DNA from 3 places in the Clostridium sediminicola genome. Region 1 is predicted to be linked to each of the others. Evidence: riboswitches for the same ligand, from Rfam matches in the RefSeq annotation. Region 1 holds a riboswitch; each other region holds the start of a gene.
The links. Region 1 has a riboswitch for glycine ahead of ACQ3F0_RS03690 (GrdX family protein). Riboswitches for the same ligand answer to the same signal wherever they lie in the genome.
Positions count from the first base shown of each region.

Region 2: another riboswitch for glycine. It lies ahead of ACQ3F0_RS26590 (ester cyclase); the one in region 1 lies ahead of ACQ3F0_RS03690 (GrdX family protein).
Region 3: another riboswitch for glycine. It lies ahead of ACQ3F0_RS13145 (alanine/glycine:cation symporter family protein); the one in region 1 lies ahead of ACQ3F0_RS03690 (GrdX family protein).

Region 1 covers NZ_BAABMF010000001.1:744,507-751,383, reverse strand. Annotated here, with positions in the region: gene selD (selenide, water dikinase SelD) at 1-725, shown strand, start outside; gene selA (L-seryl-tRNA(Sec) selenium transferase) at 782-2,176, shown strand; gene selB (selenocysteine-specific translation elongation factor) at 2,198-4,105, shown strand; tRNA gene ACQ3F0_RS03695 (tRNA-Sec) at 4,191-4,287, shown strand; glycine riboswitch at 4,497-4,601, shown strand; gene ACQ3F0_RS03690 (GrdX family protein) at 4,805-5,191, shown strand; gene trxB (thioredoxin-disulfide reductase) at 5,255-6,193, shown strand; gene trxA (thioredoxin TrxA) at 6,236-6,556, shown strand; gene ACQ3F0_RS03675 (glycine/sarcosine/betaine reductase component B subunit) at 6,622-6,877, shown strand, end outside.
Region 2 covers NZ_BAABMF010000050.1:15-3,683, reverse strand. Annotated here, with positions in the region: gene ACQ3F0_RS26595 (TRAP transporter substrate-binding protein) at 22-1,077, opposite strand; gene ACQ3F0_RS26590 (ester cyclase) at 1,426-2,640, opposite strand; glycine riboswitch at 2,824-2,935, opposite strand; partial or broken gene ACQ3F0_RS26585 (TRAP transporter large permease subunit) at 3,499-3,669, opposite strand, start outside.
Region 3 covers NZ_BAABMF010000007.1:70,411-77,287, reverse strand. Annotated here, with positions in the region: gene ACQ3F0_RS13165 (hypothetical protein) at 20-670, shown strand; gene ACQ3F0_RS13160 (DUF3232 domain-containing protein) at 857-1,219, shown strand; gene ACQ3F0_RS13155 (hypothetical protein) at 1,339-1,614, shown strand; gene ACQ3F0_RS13150 (HD domain-containing protein) at 1,850-2,635, opposite strand; glycine riboswitch at 3,430-3,525, shown strand; gene ACQ3F0_RS13145 (alanine/glycine:cation symporter family protein) at 3,592-4,953, shown strand; gene purE (5-(carboxyamino)imidazole ribonucleotide mutase) at 5,406-5,885, shown strand; gene purC (phosphoribosylaminoimidazolesuccinocarboxamide synthase) at 5,887-6,597, shown strand; gene purF (amidophosphoribosyltransferase) at 6,600-6,877, shown strand, end outside.

The DNA.
Region 1 (6,877 bases):
TAGGTTTTCCTAATTGTTTATCTACAGATATTTTAGGAGAAATTTTAAGGGGTGGTGCAGAAAAGGTTCTTGAGGCTGGTGCAGTAGTTGTGGGTGGTCATTCAGTTGAAGATAATGAACCTAAGTATGGATTATCTGTAACAGGAATAGTACATCCGGAAAAAATAATGAAAAATTATGGAGCTAAAGAAGGAGATGTAGTAATTCTTACAAAACCTTTAGGTACAGGAATTTTAAATACTGCAATAAAAGCTGAAATGGCTTCAGAAAATGCTTATAATAAATCAGTAGAGGTAATGACTACATTAAATAAGTATGCAGGTGAAATCATGATGAATTATAATACTCATTCATGTACTGATATAACAGGATTTGGTTTGATGGGGCATGCATATGAAATGGCATCTGCATCAAAATTAACACTTGTAATTGATAAAAACCAAATCTCTTATGTAGAAGAAGCAAAAGAATACGCAGAAATGGGCCTTGTACCAGCAGGAAGCTACAAAAACAGAGAATATTTACAGGGAAAATTTCAAATGATAAATGTTCAGGAGTGGTTGATGGATATATTATTTGATCCTCAAACATCTGGAGGATTATTAATAGCTGCTGAAAAAGAAGAAGCAAATAGAATGTTAGAAGAACTAAATCAATTTTCATTAAAATCAGTAATCATTGGTGAATTTAAAAAGGAAACTGGAATTTCATTAATTGTAAAATAAACTATTAATAGTTTTAAATTACCGTAAAACTTATAAAACTTAAGCGGGTGATAAAGATGAGAAAAGAACTTTTAAGAGAATTACCTAAAATTGACTATTTGTTAAATGAAGATATAGTGAAGAAATATTTACAATCTATAAATAGAGATTTAATAATAGAAGCTCTTCGAGAAGCTATTGATTTTTATAGAGGAGAAATATTAAATGATAGAATTGATAGTTTAGAGAACATAGATATTTTAAATTATTTTGATAAGTTAATAAATGAGAAAACTCAAAATCATTTTAGAAAAGTAATAAATGCTTCCGGTGTAATTGTTCATACCAACCTTGGAAGGTCCCTTTTAAGTGAGGCTGCTTCTGAAAACGTAATGCAAGTAATGAAACATTATAATAATCTTGAGTATAGTATCGAAGAAGGTTCAAGAGGAAGTAGATATGATCATTTGGAGAGTTTGATTACAAAAATTACTGGTGCTGAGGCAGCTTTAGTTGTAAATAATAATGCAGCAGCAGTTATGTTGACTTTAAGTACCCTGTGTAATGGTAAAGAAGCTATAGTTTCAAGAGGTCAACTTGTTGAGATTGGGGGCTCTTTCAGAGTGCCTGATGTAATGGAGCTTAGCGGTGCTAAATTAGTGGAAGTAGGAACAACAAATAAGACACACATGTATGATTATGAGAATAACATTAATACTAATACTGGTGTTTTAATGAAGATTCATACCTCTAATTACAAAATAATGGGTTTCACAAAAGAGATAACTTCAGAAGAATTACTTTATCTTAGCAATAAGTATGACTTGCCAACAATTGAAGATTTAGGAAGTGGTGCACTTGTAGATTTTTCTAAATATGGTTTTACATACGAACCGACTGTTCAGGAAAGTGTGAAAAGTGGAATAGATGTAATTACTTTTAGTGGTGATAAAATGTTGGGTGGACCTCAAGCAGGTTTTATTATTGGAAAGAAAAAGTATATAGATAAAATGAAAAAAAATCAGCTAACACGTGCCTTGAGAGTTGGTAAAATGACTATAGCTGCTATAGAAGCTACTTTGAAATTATATTTGTCTGAAAAAGAAGCAATTGAAAATATACCTACTTTAAATATGATGCTTACAAACAAAGAAATTCATAAAAAGAGAGCTCAGAGCTTAGTAAGAAAATTAAAGAAAACAACTAGTTCATTTACTTTTAAAATAGAAGAAGATTCTTCAAAGGTAGGAGGAGGTTCATTACCTACTGAGACTATTCCTTCATATATTATTAAAAGTAAGAATGAAAAGCTTTCCTCATCAAAAATTGAAGCGCTTATGAGAAAAAATAGTACTCCAATTATTGGGAGGGTAAAAGAGGATGCTTTTGTTATGGATATAAGAACTGTAAAGGATAATGATTTTAATGATATTATAAAAGCATTTGAATTAATAGAGAAAAGTATAGCTTAGCTATAGAGGTTGAGGTGAAGTATGAAGCATATAGTAATAGGAACAGCTGGACATATTGATCACGGTAAAACTGAGTTGATAAGAACTTTGACTAATCGCGAAACAGATACTTTAAATGAAGAAAAAAAGAGAGGAATATCTATAAATCTTGGGTTTACGTATTTTGATCTTCCATCTGGAAAAAGAGCAGGGATAATAGATGTGCCTGGTCATGAAAAATTCATTAAAAATATGTTGGCGGGAGCTATGGGGATAGATGTTGTTTTGCTAGTTATAGCTGCAGATGAGGGGATTATGCCTCAAACAAAAGAACATCTTGAAATACTTCAGCTTTTAGGGGTTGAAAAAGGAATTGTAGTAATAACAAAGTCTGATTTAGTTGATGAAGAATGGATGTCAATGATAAAAAGTGATGTTGCGGATGAAATAAATGAAACATTTTTGAAAGATGCTCCTGTAGTTTGTGTATCTTCAAAAACGAAGGATGGAATAGATAGACTTATTGAAATTTTAGATGATACCGTAGACAAAGCTGATGAAAAAGATAAAGAAGGACATTTTAGACTTCCTGTGGATAGAGCTTTTACGATTTCAGGTTTTGGAACGGTAGTTACAGGAACAGTTCTTAGTGGAACTATAAAAGTAAATGATGAATTACTAATATACCCTAAAATGTTAAAAACTAAGGTCAGAGGCATTCAAATTCATGGAGAAAAAAGTGAAATAGCAGAAGCGGGTCAGCGGTGTGCTATTAATTTAATGAATGTAAAAAAAGAAGATATTAGAAGAGGAGATATAATTTCCGTTCCACAAGCGTTAGAATCAACCTATATGGTAGATTCTAAATTGTTCTATCTAAAAAGTGCGAAAAATGATTTGGAAAATAGGCAGAGAATAAGATTTTATTCAGGGACATCTGAGATAATGGGAAGAATTATCTTACTAGATAAAGAAATTATTAAAGCTGGTGAATCTGGTTTTGTGCAAATTAGGTTAGAGGATATGTCGGCTCTTCAAAGAGGAGATAGATTTATAATAAGAAACTACTCACCTATGTATACAATTGGTGGAGGAATAATAATTGAGCCAAATGGGGAAAAAGCAAAACGTTTCGATGAGAATTATATAGAAAATCTAGAAATAAAAACTGAAGGAAGTATTGATGAGATTATTGCGCATACAATTGAAAAAATTAGTTCAACCTTTCCTAGTAAAGAAGATATAATCAAAGCTTCTGGTAAAAAAGTGGATAATATTGCTGAAATATTATCTGAACTTCAAAATAAGTCAGTTATATTTGCGTTGACTCAAAGTGGTAAGGTAAATTATATTCATAAAAAATATATTAAAGATTTGAGACTTGAAATAAATAAAATATTAGAGGATTTTCATGAAAAATCGCCTTTAGAAGTTGGAATTTCCAGAGAAGAATTGAAAACTAAAGTATTCAGGAAAACTCTTAAAAATAAAATGTATGTAGAAGTATTAAAAATACTTAATAATAGCGAGGAATTTGAAATAAAAGGAAATTATATATGCAAAAAGGAATTCGAAATAAAACTGACTATTGAACAAGAATTAATTAAAAATGATATTCTGAAAGTTTTCAGAGAAGCTAAATTTTCTCCACCAAAATTAAAATCATTAACTGAAGGAAAAAACAATGCACTTGAGTATAAGAGCTTATATGAATTATTAATAAAGAATGAGGAGTTAATAAGAATTTCACAAGATTTAGCTTTATATAAAGAAAATTATGAATTAGGTAAGAATGTTTTGATAGATTTTTTAGATGAAAATGGTAAACTTTCAATATCTGATGCAAGACAAGCGCTTGACACTTCAAGACAATATGCTGTGACATTTTTAGAACATTTGGACCAAATGAAGATAACTAAAAGAAATGGAAATGAAAGAACGCTAATTTAGCAAAAAAACTCTGAGTAAAGAAATTTTACTCAAAGTTTTTTGTTGACAAATATCGAAAAGTGTTATATCATAATAAATGTTTTAAGGGAGTAGATAGGTGCTGGTGTGCCTGCCGGTCTTCAAAACCGTGTTGGGGCGTTAGTAGCGTCCTGGGTGGGTTCGATTCCCACATATTCCCGCCAATTTTTAAACTTAACACTTTCAATGGAAATAAATCTATTTAAAGTGTTTTTTAATACCTCATAAAAAATAAAGTGAGTTGTTAAAAAAACTAAAATAAATGTCTTAATAATACTAAATAATGTCTGTTTTGTTAAGGTAAATATTAAATAAAATGATATAATGTAAACATAATCAATGAAATTTAAACGATAACATAATATAATTCTGATTGACGAATGCGGGAGAGAATCCAATTGGATCGCCGAAGGAAAAAGTTTTAAGAAATGTCTGACTTAGAGCGAAATTCTCAGGTAAAAAGGACCGTATTTTGACAGAACTCTGGAAAGTTTATGATTTTTTTCATAGACACCAAAGGGGCAATTCTAAATATTAGAAGAAACTCTCAGGTTAAATACAGAGAAGTATGGCAAGCTTTGTTTGCTATGCTTCTCTTTTTTATTTTTTAAAATTAGGGTTATATGACAGAAAATTATGAAAAATAATTAATGTAATAATTAATATCTTGAGGTGAGTGAGTTGAATAGCATACTAATAACAAACAATCCTATGGTAGCTGAGAAGTATAAAGAAAAAATGGAAATAATTTTTTTGAAAGATAATAGTTACTTGGATGTTCTATCGGATGTAAGAAATAGAATACATGAAGGACATGAAATTTTAACTCATCCTCTTTCAGGAAGTGTTAAACCTAATGAGACACCTTATAAATCTGTTTTGATATCAAAAAATAAAGGGAAACTTGATATGAAATCACTTCAGATTATTGAAGGTAGTATTGATGTAACAAAGAAATTTTTAAATATAAAAAAATCACCTGAATGGACTAAAGGAATTCTTGAAGATTTTCAATTGATAGATTATTCTCTCATTAAAGGTGCGGTAGAGAGTATGATTCAATTTTAAGAGTATAAATGACTGGGAAAGTTTTAGGTGGAAGATAGCAATTTATCATGCAGGAGGGTAAAAATGGAAAATTTATATGATGTAGTAATATTAGGAGCAGGACCAGCTGGATTAGCAGCAGGACTTTATGCTGCAAGAGCAAGAATGAAAACTTTGATTTTAGAAAAAGATAGTCCAGGTGGACAAATTGTAATAACTCATGAGATAGCAAACTATCCGGGTGCTATGCCAGAGGAAAGTGGTCCAAGTTTAGTAGCTAGAATGGTAGATCAAACTGAACAATTTGGCGCTGAAAGAATAAGTGATAATATTGTTGAAGTTCAGCTTGAAGGAAAAATTAAAGTTATTAAATGCGAAAAAGGAGAGTATCGTGCAAAATCTGTAATAATTGCTACTGGTGCAGAACCAAAGTTAATTGGTTGTCCAGGAGAAAAAGAGTTTACAGGTAAAGGTGTTTCTTATTGTGCAACTTGTGATGCGGATTTCTTCGCTGGATTAGAAGTATTTGTAGTTGGTGGAGGGGACTCTGCTGTTGAAGAAGCATTGTATTTAACAAAATTTGCAAGAAAAGTTACTATAGTTCATAGAAGAGACCAGTTAAGAGCTGCTAAATCTATTCAAGAGAAAGCATTTAGAAATGATAAGATGAACTTCATGTGGAATGCAGTAATTGAAGAAATTAAAGGAGATGGAATAGTAGAATCAGTTGTATTTAAAAATACTGTAACTGGTGAAACTAATGAGTACTTTGCTGATGAAGATGACGGAATATTCGGAGTATTTGTTTTCATTGGATACACTCCTATTAGTAGTTTATATGAAGGACAAATTGAAATGGAACATGGATATATTGTTACAGATCAAGACATGAAAACAAATATCGAAGGTGTATTTGCTGCTGGAGATATCAGAGTTAAATCTTTAAGACAAGTAATTACAGCAGCAGGCGATGGAGCAATTGCAGCAGTAAATGCTGAAAGATATGTTGAAGATTCTGAATAAGAATTTATAAAATATAAACAATAAGTTTAAGGAGGTGAAAATATGATTATTTTAGATAAAAACACTTTCCAAGCTGAGGTTTTAGAAGCTGAAGGATTAGTTTTAGTTGATTATTTTGGTGATGGATGTGTGCCATGTGAAGCATTATTACCTGATGTTGTAGCATTATCTGAGGAATATGAAGGAAAAATGAAATTTACTAAATTAAATACTTCAAAAGCTAGAAGATTAGCAATTTCTCAAAAGGTTTTAGGTCTTCCAACAATATCTCTTTATAAAGATGGAGAAAAGATTGATGAGTTGACAAAAACTGATGCAACAAAATCTAACATTGATGCTATGATCAAAAAACACTTAGGTTAGTTATTATCCATGAGGTGAGTAGAAGCTCACCTGAATGGGTTTAAATATTGAGGGAGGTGAGCAAGATGTTATTGGAATTAGGAAAAATAAAAATTAATGACGTTCAATTTGGTGATATTACTAAAGTTGAAAATGGAGTATTATACGTAAATGAAAATGAAATAATTGATCTTGTTATGGAAGATGAATTTATCAAAAGTGTAAAAGTTGAATTAGCGCACCCAGGTGAGAAAACTAGAATAACTCCTGTTAAAGATGTTATCGAACCAAGAGTTAAGGTATCTGGACAGGGAACAATTTTTCCAGGAGTAATGGGAAAAG
Region 2 (3,669 bases), on a different contig from region 1:
TTAGTGTCCCCTGAGTAGTAATTATTTTCTGAATGTATCAAGTATTTCTTGTCCACATTTTTCAGCAACCATAGACTCTATAGAATCTACATATATTTTTTTGAACTCTTCTCTTTCCTCATCTGTTAAACGAGTATAAGTAAGTTTGCCTTCAGATTCTAGTTTTTCCATTTCTGCAATTGCTTCTTCATTATCTTTTACAGATAATTCCCATTGAGTATCAGCACAAGCTTGAATAGCTTTTTCATATGCAGCTAATTGAGCTTCATCAAATTTCTTGTATGTAGCTTCAGATATTAAAGATACAGGCATATAGTAACTATGATTTGTATCAGTAGCATATTTAAGAACTTCAACAATACCTTGTTGTAAAATTGGTGCTCTTGAAGAAGCTAATCCATCTATAGTTCCTTGTTGTAAACCAGTATACATTTCACTCCATGCCATTGGTGTAGGTATACATCCAAGAGTTTCTAACTCTTTAACATTAAGTGGATTTTCAGGAGTACGTACTTTTATCCCTTTAAAATCAGCAACTTTTTCTATTGGTTTTACATTATTCCAAAATGCACGGTTAGCGCCACCAAAGAATGCAGCAACTCTCATACCACTATTTTTATCTATTGTAGCTTGTCTTAAAGCATCACCAGCTGGTCCTTCAAGTTTTACTTTAGCATCTTCCATACTATCAAATAAATAGTTTGCATTGAATACATAGAATTGATCAACATGAGGTGCTAATTGTATAGCTGCAACAGAAGCCATATCGATTTCTCCTAATTGAACTCCCTCAATACTATCACGGTCAGAACCTACTAATTGTCCTGCTGGATAAATTTCTACTGTAACACCAACATTTTCTGCTTCAATAACTTCTTTGAATTTAACAAAACCTTGATGAATACTTTCTTCCTCTGGAGATAAGTGAGCAATACGTAATTTTATTTCTTTGTGTTCTCCACCTGCAGAATCTTTCCCATCATTACTTGAAGACTTGCTTCCACCACAACCAGTTAATAGTAAACTCAAACTCATTACTGTTGCAAAAACTTTTGCCATTGTAGATTTTCTTATCATTACAATTCCTCCCTAAAAATAGTTATTTACTTTTCAGCTAGTTAAATAATAAATCTTCAAACAAAACTTTTAAAATATAGAATGTCATACTTCTCTTAATAAAATAAATAATATAATTGCCCCAAAGAAGTCTCATCTAACATATATCAAAATATTCTGTTTGTTTAGCTTTCAAAGTTTATCTATATATAAACCTGCCAAATATATAAATAAATCACTTTAACTAAAAGTTTATCCATGTTTTATTACCTGACGTCAAAGATTTTAAACATGGATAAATTAAGTTTCAGTAATATTTATTCATAAAATACTTAACAAATATATATCCACACAGTATATCTAACTTTTTTATGCTTCTTCTTCATCACCCATATAGATTTGACGAAGTACATCTATTCCATCAAATGTCATCCATTGTTCTTTAACTTTATTATCAACAATATGATAATGATCCATAATCATAAAGCTAACTCTCTTGCCTGATGGATCTCCAAAATATCCATAACCTTCATGAATACCATTTATTCTCAATCTAACAGCAACATCCCATGCATTTTGGTTTCCTCTTTGATTACATGATACTCTTTCTACTACAATTCCTGCATTTGGGAATGATGAGAATAAACTTATAAACATTCCTTGAATTTCATCAAATCCATTTAAGTCAGTATTACAAATATAGTGTAGAGATGCATTGTCATGATAAAAATCTTTTACTTTGTTTATAAGCTTGCGATTCCAGATACTACTTATCATTTCTAGAACCATTTCTCCTACGCTATCATCTTTAGCTTTGTACAATTCTGGATAAAATTGTCCTTCCATAGATTCTCCAATGCCAAATTTACTTTGAAGTGCTGGCTCTTGGTTTTTACTAGCTTTTGCGAATTTTTTTGCAACTTCATGTGGATCAAGTCCTAATTGTTTTACAATCCAAAGATTATCTCTTACTAACCACTCTTCAAAGATTCTATTCTTATATGCCGCACAATCAACTACTGTTCTATAATTAATTTTCTTTCCTGTTGCTGGTCCAAAACTAGAATCACCTAAACTAGTTGCTGTAGAAACTATTCTGTGTGAAGATAGTAATCCATCATTATCATATGGTGAGAATATAACATTTTGACCAATTAATCTTCTATCAGGGAAAGCATGTAAATTTTGAAGAGTATTACTTATTACTCCTTGTATTCCAACAGCTGTTTGTGAACTAAGGTGAAGATGAACGTTATTTGAATATGTATCGTAAATAACTCCAATCCCTTTTTCTTCCCAAATATCGTGAGTTATTTTAATAATATAGTGAACAAAGTCATTATATTTTTCATCATATCCTTCTAATTTTTGTTTATTCTTACCTTCTAAAAATGCAAAATCATTATAATCTCTCCATATCACAGAGTTTACTTCGTTAATATCTCCATAAAAAACTTTATTTGAATTTGTACTATTTCCCATAACGTTTACATCTCCATTCTTTTCATTTTTTGAATCAACCTTTGGATTTGCCTTAATTTTTTTCTTATCAGCAGTTGTTTTTACTACATTCGATGTTTCCAAACAAAACTCCTCCTTTTTCAATATATTTTTACATGTTATTCATTTTTATTGTTTTGAAAATATTATATTATTTAAAAGATTGCTCTTATAATATCGAATAATTAATCCTCATAAGTATAGGGAGCAAATTGATTCTTATGAACACAAAAACAGGGGGTAAATGAACATAGATATCCTAATGCTAATTTACTCCCTGTCCTTTTATCTGAAAGCTTCCTCACAATTCTAATACATAAATTTACATGAGTTTCTTCTTCGATGCCCACATTTAAGGGGTCTCTCCAGGGGCGTGTCAAATTATTGTCCAAACCTGAGAGCTTCAAAATAGAATTTCAGCTTCATCTATTTCTTTCTCCTACGGTTACCTATACAAAGATATTTCCAATAATCATCAATCACCTATATTTAATTTTGAATTCTTTCGTACTATAATCACATCAGTATATTATCTTTGCATATTTCTTTTTGTAACTTATTCCTTTGATTTATCATATATCTGAATATGTTTTTATTAATAGCAATATCCATGCCAATCGCTATATTTTGTAATATATTTATGTTTTTTTATTTTTTTTGTCGATTTCATTAATAAAAACTTTGTATTTACCATTATTTTAAGAAAATTATAACATTTTCATTCCTATTACTTCATACTAGTTAAATATTGATACTAACCAAAATATTTCAATTGCAAGAAAATTTCGATGTTTCTTTGCATCGTTTCGATGCTTTTATACATCACTCGTTTTATATTATTTATATTAAGAAAAAGAAACAACATCGAACCATATCAATCGCACAGCCGTTTCTTTAACACCACTCTATCCATACCTTAAATTTTTATATCTCTTGCCTATACTACTTCATCATACTTGGAAGCCACATTGATAATTGAGGAATAAATATTATAAATATCAATCCAATCAACATTGCAATAATCCATGGCCATACATTCTTAACTACATCCTCGAAGCTAGCATCACATATTTGTGCAGCAACAAAGAGGTTTCCTCCAAGTGGTGGAGTAAG
Region 3 (6,877 bases), on a different contig from region 1:
ACTTTTGGGAGGAGATTAAATGGGGTATAGTTTGATTGGAGAAAAAGAAGTATTAAGATTGAAAGAAATATTATTAAATAGCGGGATGATTGAACCTGTTACATATAGGAGTGAAGTATTAGATGTAAAATTAGAATTAGATGGGGTTTCTACTACTGATGAGAGTGAACATTTTAAAGATATGCAAGAAGTTTATTTTATGCAAAATGATGATAGTAAAGTTTTGGACATAAAAGGAAAGAAAGAAGAACTATATTATAATATCGGAAATTGGAAAACAAAATCAAGGTTACCCGGAGTACATTTTTGTGTAGGATGCAAAACTTTTGGGAGTCATTTTTTTGGATTAGATTTATCTCAAAACTTAATAGATGATGAATATATATATATTGTAAAAAATATTAGTAGATTTGGTGGACAAGGTTCCTTAGCTCGTTTGTATAGGGGTTTAAAATCAGATAAAACAAGGAAAAATGAAAGAAAAGAAATATTGATTGATAAATTTAATAGTGAAATTATTGAATACAATGAAAATAGATGGATATGTTTGAGTAAAATAAAAATTATCGATATTTACGACAATACTAAAGAGGAGAATATATTCAAGCAATACATTGCTAATGTAATAAAGTTTTCATTTATAGTAGAGGATATATCTCTATCAAAATAAAGTGTTATGGTTAAGCCACAAAAAGTAAGTTGAACTAAAATCAACCACAATATCTACCACGGATTGGTGCGTTCTGACGCTATATATTGTGGTTGAAGTTCAACTGAATTACCTTTTGTGGAATAACCGAATTATATGTATTTTATAAAAAGATAGATAACATAGAATATACAAAGAGGTGATATTATGCAATTATGCACAATAAAAGAATTAGTAAGTGCGTTGATTTCTTCAGAAGACGATGATTGTATTGATATTGTAGAAGAATTAATAGTTTCAGCTGGAAAATATATTGAGCTTATTTGTGAAATGGAAGGAGCGACTTTGGTTGGGAGATATACAAAAGAATTTAGCGAAAATCGTGAATACATAAAAAAACTTAATGAAAGAACAATAATTTTAAGAGAAGAGTTTAAGGCAAATTTAAAAATAATCAATAGACTATGTAATAAAGATTCTATTCCACATTTATACGAAGGAAATATAAATGAAGAAAAGGAATTAAAAGTAATTGCAATGGATCTTATAAGAAATTTAAGTGCAGTTTAAGTAGTATTTTTAAATTTTATTTGTACATAATATAAATAGGAACATTTATTTATGATAGATAACTTAAAAACTAAATTCATAGTTGAAACAGTTTATCTATTTAATAACGAGGTGTAATTATGAAAAAACTTCAAGACATCATAAACGCTATAAGTGAAGGAAAAGCTAATCTTGAACTTATAAGCGAAACAGTAAACTCACAAGAAGTTGAAAAACCTATTTATAGTGATTACAATGTTGTTCACACATATGAAACCAGTGAAGATGATACAGTTGTTAGAAAGATTATTGAAAAGAATGGTAATTATTTATACATAGAAAGTGATTTCTGTGCTGATATTGAAACCACAGGGAATTGTACTTTAGAGTATGATAAGGTTTTTAAAGTATTATAATTTATAGTTGACAGTAAAGGATGATTTTCTTGGAGAAAATCTTTAGCTAAGCCTTAATTAGCTTAGCTAATTGGTATAAGGTACTTTTGCTAACGGAAAAGTAAACAAATTTTAATTTAAAACTTTCACTTTAGTGAAAGGTGTCCTTTACTGTTAACCGTCAACTAGTTCGAATTTTATTTCAAGTACAATATTTATATTAAATATAAATTTAATATCGATAAAAAAACTATCATTAACTGATAGTTTTTTTGTCGATATAATTTAAAAGATGTTTTTGAATTGAGTCCATTTCATCTGTTTTGGGAAGAGCTTCCATTGTTTTTTGAATAAAATTTCTTTCTTTAATTAACAAAAGTGTTTTAGGAAAATATATATCAAAAATCCATGTGAGTTTCATTAAACGACAATCATTTGAAGTTTCAATATATTCTAATTTGGAGTTTTGACATTTAAATATATCTTCAACAATTTTGGAAGAATAATTATTACTTTCTACTAGGTTATGTTCAATAGCTGGATTAGAATTTGTGAACCTAGTAGCATAATAGTCAGTTACTATTTTTAGTATATCTAGTTTGTCTGCATCTCGAGTTATTTTACATATCATTTCTTTGTTTATATTATTAATTTTTGGTATAGAAAATTTGTTATGATGATATACTGCAAAAAGTATAATATTTTTTTCTTTATTATCTAGAGTATTTAAAATTCCATAATTATTTAGGATGCTTATACCTAAAGAAGCATGATCCTCTGATATTTTATCGTTAAAAGTTTTATATGTTTTAAATTGCTCAAATCTGCCTATATCGTGAAAAAGTGCTGTAACTTCGGCCGTTAAACTTTGTTCTTTTGTTAGTTTTAAAAACTGGGAAATGATTTTAGAATTTTCGACTACGCGTATAGTATGATTAAGCTTTAAAGTAATATTTTCATTTATAAATTCATCTTCACAATAAAATGATTCTACATAACGTGAAAACCAACTTTTGAAATAATTAAAAGTATTAATATCCATAAGAACACCTCATACAGGATTAGTTAAAGATCTTTATTGAGAAAAAGTATCTTATAAAAAACGAAACAATAATCATAAATATTTTACTATAAATTATAAAAATTATCTACATTTATCAAAAATGTAAAACTAAAAACATAGATATCGATTTGTAGAAAACATAAACATGTTATTAACAAATGGATAATTAAAAGGTGAAGATATTGATAAATTAATAATAAAAAGTCTTAAAAACTATACAAATAGTTAAGAATATGTTACAATATCAAACAAAGTGATAAATGATACTTTGGATTATTTATGCCCTTAATTTATTTTTCATAATATAATTGTCCTGAGGATATTCCGAAGGGCACTTTTTTTATAAATTGCGAACAAGTTCGCAATTTATAGTGACAAGTTATGGATACCTTTCGCAAGCGAAAGCTTTTAATTAATAAAGAATAAAATGATTCCTTATGCGTAGCAAAAGCTCAATGTTCAATCATCATTAACTTGTCACTGATTTATTTCGTTTTTTATTTCAATCGTGAACTCTTTTATTAAGCTTATATGGTTAATCCATTAAAAGTAAGATGAAGTATATGATTTTGATTATTATAAGTGGAATAATTAGAATATTCTGAGCTTGTTATTTTTACTTGCAAAATTATAAAATTCTTATTATAATTATGCATATTAAGTAACTAAGTTAATTGAATATTGTGTTCGGATGAAGATTACGGGAGAGTGATGGGAAACCATCTACCGAAGATGTTATGCTTTCAGGTGCCTTAATTGGCAGGACCGTTATTGGACGAGCCCTTGGAGAGAACTGGTTTACAGTCACCGAAGGAGCAAAATAGTTCTATACTATTGAAACTCTCAGGTAAAAGGACAGGGGATTGAGTTGTATAATTTAATCTCCTCTTAGTTAAAAACAAAAGACTTAAGGGGGAATTTTTATGTCAAATTTTATGTCAAATCTTATGGGTGTTCTTGAAAAAATTGATAGTTTTGTTTGGGGACCACCGCTTCTAATTTTACTTGTTGGAACTGGAATTTATCTTACTATTAGGTTAGGATTACTTCAAGTAAAAAAACTTCCATTAGCTTTAAAGTATTTATTTACAAAAGAAAGTGATGATAATGTAGAGGGAGATGTATCCTCATTTGCAGCTTTATGTACTGCTTTATCGGCAACAATTGGTACAGGAAATATTGTAGGTGTAGCAACTGCCATTAAAGTAGGAGGACCAGGTGCACTATTTTGGATGTGGATAGCAGCTTTCTTTGGTATGGCAACTAAATATGCCGAGTCATTACTAGCTGTTAAGTATAGAACAGTGGATGAAAATGGTCAGATGTCAGGTGGACCTATGTACTATATTGAAAAAGGTCTTGGAAATAAATTTTTAGCAAAAATGTTTGCTATTTTCGGTGTAGGTGTTGCTTTCTTTGGTATAGGAACTTTTACACAAGTAAATGCTATTACTGAAGCTGTAAGTATTACTTTCAAGTTACCAATCTACGTAACAGCAATAGTACTTACGATTTTAGTAGCTTTAGTAACTATTGGTGGTATAAAGAATATTGCAGCAGTAGCTGAAAAAACAGTACCTTTTATGGCTGTTTTCTATGTTATTGGGGCTTTAATAATTCTTATATTAAATATAAAATTAGTACCTGCCACTTTTGCTTTAATTGTTAAAAGTGCATTTACAAAAACTGCAGCAACAGGTGGTTTTACAGGTGCAACTGTCATGATTGCAATTCAAAGTGGTGTTGCAAGAGGAGTATTCTCTAATGAATCTGGTTTAGGTTCTGCACCTATTGCGGCGGCAGCAGCCAAAACAAAATCTTGTGTAAGACAAGGATTAATTTCTATGACAGGAACATTCTTTGATACAATAATAATATGTACAATGACAGGATTTGTATTGATCTTAACTGGGGCTTGGAGTTCAGAATTTAGTGGTGCTGCAATGACAAATTCGGCATTTTCAAATAGCCTTCCAGTGGCGGTTATAGGGCAATTAATTGTTACTATTGGTTTGATATTTTTCGCTTTCACTACAATACTTGGATGGAACTATTATGGTGAAAGATGTATAGAATATTTAGTAGGAATAAAAGGAATTGCACCATACAGAGTTATTTTTATTGCTTTAGTTGCAATAGGAGCATTTTTAAAACTAGATATGATTTGGACAATAGCAGATATAGTTAATGGGTTAATGGCAATTCCAAACTTAATTGCTTTAATAGGTCTTAGTGGAGTTATAATTGCTGAAACAAAGACTTACTTTGATAATTTAAATGAAAATAAATTACTTTAAGAAGAAAAATAAAAAAGTAGTTGAATAAATAATAATTCAAATATGAGTATATAATAACGAGAGTACCTATTAAATGGTACTCTTGTTTTATTTTCAAAAAAAGATATATTTTAATCCATATTAGTACGATGATAAGTTTTAAAGACAACAAAAAAATTAAAACAAAAATGCGTATAGTTCGATACGGTACGTACAAAACACACAAAAAACAGATGTAATAATTCACTACGTACGAATTATAAGTTTGAAATATTAATTAATATATTGACTTTTGTATATGCCAATGTTAGTATTAATACAAACGATGATTAACTTTAGTTAACTAAAATATATTTCCCCTAAAAATATATTTTACATTAAAAATCCACCATTAATTTTCCAAATGGTGGACTTTAAAATGATTATACAATTGAAAAATTTAAAAAATAAATATAAAAAACGGGAGGTTTATTATGAAAGTAGCTATTATTTTTGGAAGTAGATCAGACATTGAAAAAATGAAAGGGGCAGCACAAATTCTTAAGGAATTCTCAATAGAATATAAAGCATATATTTTATCAGCTCACAGAATTCCAGAAAAACTATCTGAAGTGCTTAAGAAAATTGAAGATGATGGATTTGAATGTATTATAGCAGGAGCAGGACTCGCAGCACATCTTCCAGGAGTTATTGCTTCTAAGACAATACTACCAGTAATCGGTGTACCTATTAATGCGGCAATGCAAGGGTTTGATTCTCTTCTATCTATGGTTCAAATGCCAAAACCTATTCCAGTAGCAGTAGTTGGCGTTAACAATTCTTCAAATGCAGGAATGTTAGCGGTGGAAATGTTATCTATCAAATATCCAGAACTTAAAGAAAAATTAATTCAATATCGTATAGATATGAAAGCTAAATTTATTAGTGACAATAGTGAAGGGGTGGAGTTATAAAATGGATAGAAAAATGTTATATGAGGGCAAAGCAAAGCAAATTTTTGAGGCAGATGACAAAGATCATGTAATTATTTATTACAAAGATGATGCAACAGCATTTAACGGGGAAAAAAAATCACAAATCGAAAGTAAGGGAATTTTAAATAATAGCATTACAACAATGATTTTTGATTTATTGAAAGAAAATGGAATAAAAACTCACTTCGAGAAGAAGTTAAGTGATAGAGAACAACTTTGTAAAAGAGTTGAAATAGTGCCTTTAGAAGTTATAGTAAGAAATGTTGCTGCAGGTAGTATGGCAAAACGACTAAATATTCAAGAAGGAACTGAGTTAAGCACTACAATTTTTGAAATTTGCTACAAAGATGATGATTTAGGAGATCCATTAATCAATGATTATCATGCAGTTGCATTGGGTGCTGCTACTTTTGAAGAGTTAAATGTCATGTACGAAATGACTGCTAAAATTAATGATATTTTAAAAGAATTTTTCTTAAAGCAAAATATTAAACTTATTGACTTTAAAATTGAGTTTGGAAGATACAATGGAGAAATTTTATTAGCTGATGAGATATCACCTGATACATGCAGATTTTGGGATGCTACTACTAATGAAAAGTTAGATAAAGATAGATTTAGAAGAGATATGGGAGACGTAAAAGAGGCGTACGAAGAAATCTTAAAAAGATTGGTTGGGAAGGAAAACTAATAATGAGTGGAATCTTTTTGGAAAATGATAAATTTAAAGAAGAGTGTGGAGTTTTCGGGATCTATTCAAAAAAAGATATTGATGTAGCGCCTTCTGTTTATTATGGTCTTTATGCACTACAGCATAGAGGACAGGAAAGTGCAGGTATTACAGTTTCCGATGGAGAAAAATTAAAGTGTGTTAAGGATATGGGATTAGTTCATGAAGCTTTAGATAAAGAAACGGTAACAAGTCTTAGAGGAAATATGGCAATAGGTCATGTTAGATATTCAACAACAGG